2 regions of the Clavibacter vidaverae genome follow, and region 2 is predicted to be linked to the other one. Evidence: predicted binding sites of a transcription regulator. Region 2 holds the regulator's gene; the other holds the start of a gene.
What was found. The regulator HrcA, encoded in region 2, represses chaperone genes, less so after heat shock. The targets are predictions, from matches to a motif close to TTNGCACTCGNNNNNNNCGAGTGCNAA.
Positions count from the first base shown of each region.

Region 1 (3,369 bases), 2.1 Mb from region 2:
CCCTGCCGAATGCGCTCATGGTGCTCCTTATGGATGTGTGTGGTGATGCTCGGGAATGTGATGCAGGAGGCACGCGAATGCGCGCCTCGCCTGGTGCGACCCTATGGCGCGGATGAGACGGGCACAATGCATCGGCATTTCCGTCGTGTAACGCGACCTGATCGTTACCTTTCGCGGAATGCGCGACGGGATCCGAATCAGATGCCCTCGGCGACCGTCGTTTCCCTCTGCGAGCGCTCGGCGGCCGGGACGGCGCGGCGGGAGGCGCGGAGCATGTCGATCGTGAGCAGCACGAGGGCCGCCCAGACGATCGTGAACCCGGCCCAGCGCTCCGGCGGCATCGCCTCGTGCATCACGAAGACCCCGAACGCGAACTGGAGCAGCGGCGCCAGGTACTGCGTGAGGCCGATGACGGACAGCGGCAGCCGTCCGGCCGCGAACCCGAAGAGGAGGAGCGGGCCGGCCGTGACCACGCCCGTGCTGACGAGCAGGAGCGTGTGCCCGAGCGAGACCTGGCCGATGGTGAGCCCGGCGCCGGCCCCCGTGATCACGAGCATGGTGGTGGAGGCGGGGATCAGCCACGCGGTCTCGAGCGCCAGCCCGGAGAGCGCGTCCGCGCCGCCGCTCACGCGCTTCTTCACGAGGCCGTAGAGCCCGAAGGACCCGGCGAGCGCGAGCGAGACCCAGGGCAGCTGGCCGTAGCCGATCGCGATGACGGCCACGGCGACCGCGGAGAGGCCGACCGCCGTCCACTGCAGGGGGCGCAGGCGCTCGCGCAGGAGGATCACGCCGAGCAGCACCGTGACGATCGGGTTGATGAAGTAGCCGAGCGCGGTCTCGACGACGTGGCCGGAGAGCGTGCCGTAGACGTAGACGGTCCAGTTCACGAGGATCAGGTGCCCGGCGAGCGCGAGGCCGAACAGGAGCCGGGGCTGCCGGACGATGGCGACCACGCGCGACCAGCGCCGGGCCGCGGTGATGACGAGGGCGCAGACCACGAGCGAGAAGAGGATCCGCCAGGCGACGATCTCGAACGCCCCCGCCGGCGCGAGGAGCAGGAAGTAGACGGGGAGCACGCCCCAGAGGCCGTAGGCGCCGACGGCGGCGATCAGGCCGGAGCGGGTCGAGGGCTCGGGGGCGGGGCGCGTCACCTCCCGAGGCTAGCGCCGTCGGGAGCCAGCACCGGCGGCCGGACGCCTGCCGGACGCACGGGAGCCCGGCCGAACGTGTCGGCCGGGCTCCCGGGTGAAGCGGTGGTGCGGTGTCTCTGCGTGCGGAGCGTCAGCGCTCGATGACGGCGAGCACGTCGCGCGCGGAGAGGACGAGGAGGTCCTGGCCGTCGTACTTGACCTCGGTTCCGCCGTACTTGGAGTAGATGACCTTGTCGCCGACGGCGACGTCGAGGGGGACGCGGTTGCCGTTGTCGTCGATGCGGCCGGGGCCCACGGCCACGACCTCGCCCTCCTGGGGCTTCTCCTTGGCGGTGTCGGGGATGACCAGACCAGACGCGGTGGTCTGCTCGGCTTCGACCTGCTGGATGACGATGCGATCCTCGAGCGGCTTGATGGAGACCGACACGGTTGACCTCTTCCTTCGTGACTAAGGGACAAGACTTCATTGGCAATCTCCGGGGGAGAGTGCCAGGTGAGATTCTACGGGCCGCGCTTGCACTCGCGCAACGCGAGTGCCAATCCGTGGAGGGCCGCCCCGGTACGGTGGGCGGATGGATCAGTCCGACCTCCGCGAGGTCCTCTCCCTCGAGGGGCTCCGGCTGCTCGACTCCCTGCCCGAGCCGCGACCGGGCGACGACATGGTGCGGATCGTGAGCGCGCTGCGCGGCGAGGGCCACTCCGCCGCCCGCGTCAGCGCCGTGCTCACCCAGGTCCGCCTGCGCGCCCGGGCCCGGGTCAAGTTCGGCGACTTCGCCGAGCGCATGCTCTTCACCGAGGCCGGGCTCGAGCAGGCGACGCGTCTCGCCGTCGCGGCGCAGCACGCGGGCCGCTTCCAGCAGGCGGGCGTCGCGCACGTCGCGGACCTCGGCTGCGGGATCGGCGGGGACGCGATGGCGATGGCGGCCATCGGGATCCGCGTCACGGCCGTCGAGCGCGACGAGGTGACCGCGGCGGTCGCCGGCTGGAACCTCGCGCCGTTCCCCGAGGCGGTCGTCGAGCAGGGCACGGCCGAGGCGTTCGACGCCGGCCGCGTCGACGGCGTGTACCTCGACCCCGCGCGGCGCACGGACGGGCACTCCTCCACACGGCGCATCTCGGATCCGGACGCCTACTCCCCCACGCTCTCCGCCGCGTTCGCGCTCGCGTCCGGGCGGGCCGCCGGCATCAAGCTCGGACCGGGCCTCGACCGCGACCTCATCCCCGAGGAGGCGGAGGCGCAGTGGGTCTCCGTCGACGGGCAGGCCGTGGAGATGGGCCTGTGGTTCGGGCCCACGCGGCGGGACGGCGTCGGGCGCGCGGCGCTCGTGATCAGCGGCGGGTCGCACGCGGAGCTCACCTCCGCCACCGACAGCGAGGACGCGGAGCTCGGCGAGCTGGGCGAGCACCTGTACGAGCCGGACGGCGCGGTCATCCGCGCGCGGCTCATCGGCGACGTGGCCCGGTCGCTCGACGGGCGCATGGTCGGCGAGGGCATCGCCTGGATCACGTCCGACCGCGAGCAGGCGACGCCCTTCGCGCGCGGCTTCCGCGTGCGCGAGGTGCTGCCGCTCGACGAGCAGCGGCTGAAGCGCGAGCTGCGGGCGCGCGGGATCGGGACGCTGGAGATCAAGAAGCGCGGGGTCGACGTGGATCCGGCGCGGCTGCGCACCCGCCTGCAGCTGAAGGGCGACGGGTCGGCGACGCTCATCGCGACGCGCGTGGGCGGCCGGCGGGTCGCGATCCTCGCGGACCGGCACGGGGTCGACGCGGGCTGACGTCGGCGCCGCCCGGACGCGACGACGCGGCCGCCCCCTAGGGGGCGGCCGCGTCGCGTGGTGCGGGTCGTGCTACGGGGCCGTCGGCAGCGGCGTGCCGTTGATCTCGCCGTTCTGGATCGCGGTGTTGACGAACGCGATGGCGATGACCACGAGGAGGATGCTGAGCAGGATCCCGATGACACCGGTGATGATGCCCGTCAGCCAGAATCCCTTGGCACCGGCGTTCCGCTTGCGGCCGAGGATGCCCGTCACGAGCGCGGCGATGCCCAGGGGCACCGAAAGGAACCAGAAGAGGACCGTGACCACGGACACGATGCCGAGGACCATGGACGTGATGCTGAGGCCCTTGGAGGCCGGCGCGCCGCCCTGGCCGGGCTGGTAGGGCGCCGCGTAGGGCGAGCCGGATCCCGCAGCGGGGGCCGCCGGGTAGGACGGCTGGC
Region 1 is NZ_JBLJAM010000001.1:2,600,851-2,604,219, reverse strand. It holds gene ACMT9T_RS12595 (ABC transporter substrate-binding protein) at 1-19, opposite strand, end outside; gene rarD (EamA family transporter RarD) at 198-1,151, opposite strand; gene groES (co-chaperone GroES) at 1,282-1,578, opposite strand; gene ACMT9T_RS12580 (THUMP-like domain-containing protein) at 1,724-2,926, shown strand; gene ACMT9T_RS12575 (DUF4190 domain-containing protein) at 2,999-3,369, opposite strand, start outside.
Region 1: the regulator HrcA is predicted to act here: its motif matches at 1,665-1,691, upstream of groES (co-chaperone GroES).

Region 2 (3,369 bases):
TCCAGCCGCTGCGGATCCGCCGCCGTGACGGTGCACGACGCGATGGTGCCGCGCCCGTCGCCCACGAGCAGCCCCTCGCCCGCGCGGATGCGGCTGACGGTCACCGCGTGCCGGGACTCCTGCGGGCCGAGCGCGACGACGCGGCCGACGGCGAGGTCGGCCGCGTCGAGGTCGTCCGCGAGGTGGAAGTGCGCCACGGTCAGACGTTGAGGAAGCGGTCGCGGAGCTTCTGGAAGAGGCCCTGCTGGAAGTGCGCCAGGTGCGGCGCCTGCGCCTTGTTGCGCTTCGCGAACTGCTGGATGAGGTCGCGCTCCTTGTGGTCGAGCTTCTGCGGCGTGACCACCTGGATCCCGATCTTCAGGTCGCCGCGCCCGGAGCCGCGGAGCTTCGTGACGCCGCGGCCGCGCACCGTGATGATCTCGGCGCTCTGGATGCCGGGGCGGAGCTCGAGGTCGACCGACCCGTCGAGCGCCTCGATGCGCGCGTCGCTGCCGAGGATCGCGTCGACCATGCTCACCTCGACGGTCGCGAGCAGGTCGTCGCCGTTGCGGCTGAAGACGTCGTGGTGGGCCACCTTGATCTCGAGGTAGAGATCGCCGTTCGGGCCGCCCGCGGGGCCGACCTCGCCGGAGCCCGGCATCTGCAGGCGCAGGCCCGTGTCGACGCCGGCCGGGATGTCGACCGGCACCGTGCGGCGGGCGCGCACGCGGCCCTGGCCGGCGCACGTCGGGCAGGGGTGCGGGATGACCGTGCCGTAGCCGCGGCAGGTGCCGCAGGGGCTCGACGTCATGACGTTGCCGAGGAGCGAGCGCACCTGGCGCTGGATGCTGCCGGAGCCCCGGCAGATGTCGCACGTGACGGCGCTCGTGCCGGGCTGCGCGCAGGATCCCTGGCACGTGTCGCACACGACGGCCGTGTCGATCTCGAGGTCGCGGTGCACCCCGAAGATGACCTCCTCGAGCTCGACCTCCACGCGCAGCAGCGCGTCCTGGCCGCGCTCCTGGCGCGAGCGCGGGCCGCGTCCGCCGCCGCCCTGCTGGCCGCCGAAGAACGTCTCGAAGATGTCGCCGAACCCGCCGAAGCCCTGGCCGCCGCCTCCGCCGAACCCGGCCTGCGGGCCGAGGTCGTACTGCTGGCGCTGCTGCGGGTCGGACAGCACGTCGTACGCGTGCGTCACGAGCTTGAACCGCTCGGCCGCGTCGGGGGCGTCGTTGACGTCCGGGTGGAGCTGGCGCGCCTGCTTGCGGTACGCCTTCTTGATCTCCTCTGGCGTCGCCTCGCGGCTCACGCCGAGTACTTCGTAGTGGTCAGCCACGTCGGGCCCTTCGGTGGTGATGGTCGTGGGGAACAGGGGCGGTGCGCCGGCGTGCGGCCGTCACCGCTCCTCGAGCAGGCGCGAGAGGTAGCGCGCGACCGCGCGCACCGACGCCATGTTGGTGGAGTAGTCCATGCGGGTCGGCCCCAGCACGCCGAGGCGCGCGAGCACGCCGCCGGAGGAGCTGTAGCCGCTGGTGAGCACGCTCGTCTCGCCGAGGCCGAACGGGGCGTTCTCCCGGCCGATGCTCACCGAGACGCCGTGCTGGTCGGCCTCCATCTCGCCGAGCAGGCGCAGCAGCACCACCTGCTCCTCGATGGCCTCGAGGACGGGCGAGATGCTGCCGGGGAAGTCGCGCTCGGTGCGGGCGAGGTTGGCGGATCCGGCGAGCAGCAGCCGCTCCTGCCGGTTGGCGAGCACCTGCTCCACCAGCGTGCCTGCCAGGGCGGCGGCCGCGGCGCGCTGCGCGGGCTCGACCTCGTCGGCCAGCGTCTCGAGCCGGGTGGCGGCCTCCGCGAGGCCGAGGCCTCCGACCGCCTGGTTGATGCGCGTGCGCATGCCCGCGAGGAAGGCGTCGTCCGGGTCGCCCGCGAGCTCCACGACGCGCTGCTCGACGCGCCCCGTGTCGGTGATGAGCACGGTCAGCACGCGCGTCGTCGACAGGGCGACGAGCTCGACGTGCTTCACGTGGCTCGTCGCGAGGGACGGGTACTGCACGAGCGCGACCTGGTTGGTGAGCTGCGCCAGCAGGCGCACGGTCCGCGCGAGCACGTCATCCAGGTCGACGGACTCGCCGAGGAACACGTGGATGGCCTGGCGCTGCGCCGGGGTGAGCGGACGGACGTCGGCGAGCTGGTCGACGAAGAGGCGGTAGCCCTTGTCCGTCGGCACGCGGCCGGAGGAGGTGTGCGGCGCCGCGATGAGCTCCTCCTCCTCGAGGAGGGCCATGTCGTTGCGGATGGTGGCGGCCGAGACGCCGAAGGCGTGGCGCTCCACGATGGACTTCGAGCCCACGGGCTCCCGCGAGGACACGTAGTCCTGCACGATCACCCGGAGGACGTCGAGTCCGCGTTCCGAGACCATCGCGGCTCCCTCCTGGCACTCGTCGGTTCTGACTGCCAATCGTACCGCGCGTCACGGCGTGGTCGGCGTTGCCGCCCGCGCGTCGGCGGCGGTACCGTGGGTGAGCCCGGTGATGCCTGGCCCACCCTGATCCGAAGCGGTCCGCCGGTACGCCGGCCGTCGCCGCGCACCGAGAGGCCCCGCGATGTCCGCACCCGACTCCCACCCCTACGGCGCCCCCGCTCCGCTCACCCCGAGCGAGGACCGCCTCTGGGCGTCGCTCACGCACTTCCTCGCGATCCTCATCGTGCCGACGTTCATCGTCTGGCTGGTGTTCCGCGAGCGCGGCCGCTTCACGGACCAGGAGGGCAAGGAGGCGACCAACTGGACCATCAACGTGGCCGGCGCGCTCGTCATCCTCAACGTGCTGCAGGCGGTCTTCGTGGTCATCCCGATCCTCGGGATCCTCATCAGCCTGCTGCTCGGCCTAGCGATCTTCGCGGTCGTCGTGGTGAACATCGTCTTCGCGATCATCGGCGGCACGCGCGTCCAGGCCGGCCGGCCGTACCGCTACCCGCTCAACATCCGGTGGATCAAGTAGGCGGTCTCCGATGAGCGCCAGGATCCGGCACGTCGCGATCGACTGCCGCGACCCGTACGCGCTCTCGCTCTTCTGGGGCGGCGTGACCGGCTTCGCGGAGGACCCCGACGAGCCGAACCTCCCCGGCGAGGACGCCGCGTGGCTGGGCGACCCGGTCTCCGGGCTCGGCATCATCCTGCAGCGCGCGGACACGCCGAAGACGGCCAAGAACCGGGTCCACCTCGACCTCGCGCCCGACGACCGCACGCGCGACGAGGAGGTCGATCGCGTGCGGGCCCTCGGCGCGGTGCTCGTCGCCGACCGGCGCAACGCCGACGGGAGCGGATGGGTGGTGCTCGCCGATCCCGAGGGCAACGAGTTCTGCGTGGAGCGCAGCGACGCCGAGCGCGAG
Region 2 is NZ_JBLJAM010000001.1:478,838-482,206, forward strand. It holds gene ACMT9T_RS02230 (16S rRNA (uracil(1498)-N(3))-methyltransferase) at 1-197, opposite strand, end outside; gene dnaJ (molecular chaperone DnaJ) at 200-1,315, opposite strand; gene hrcA (heat-inducible transcriptional repressor HrcA) at 1,376-2,398, opposite strand; gene ACMT9T_RS02245 (DUF4870 domain-containing protein) at 2,583-2,978, shown strand; gene ACMT9T_RS02250 (VOC family protein) at 2,989-3,369, shown strand, end outside.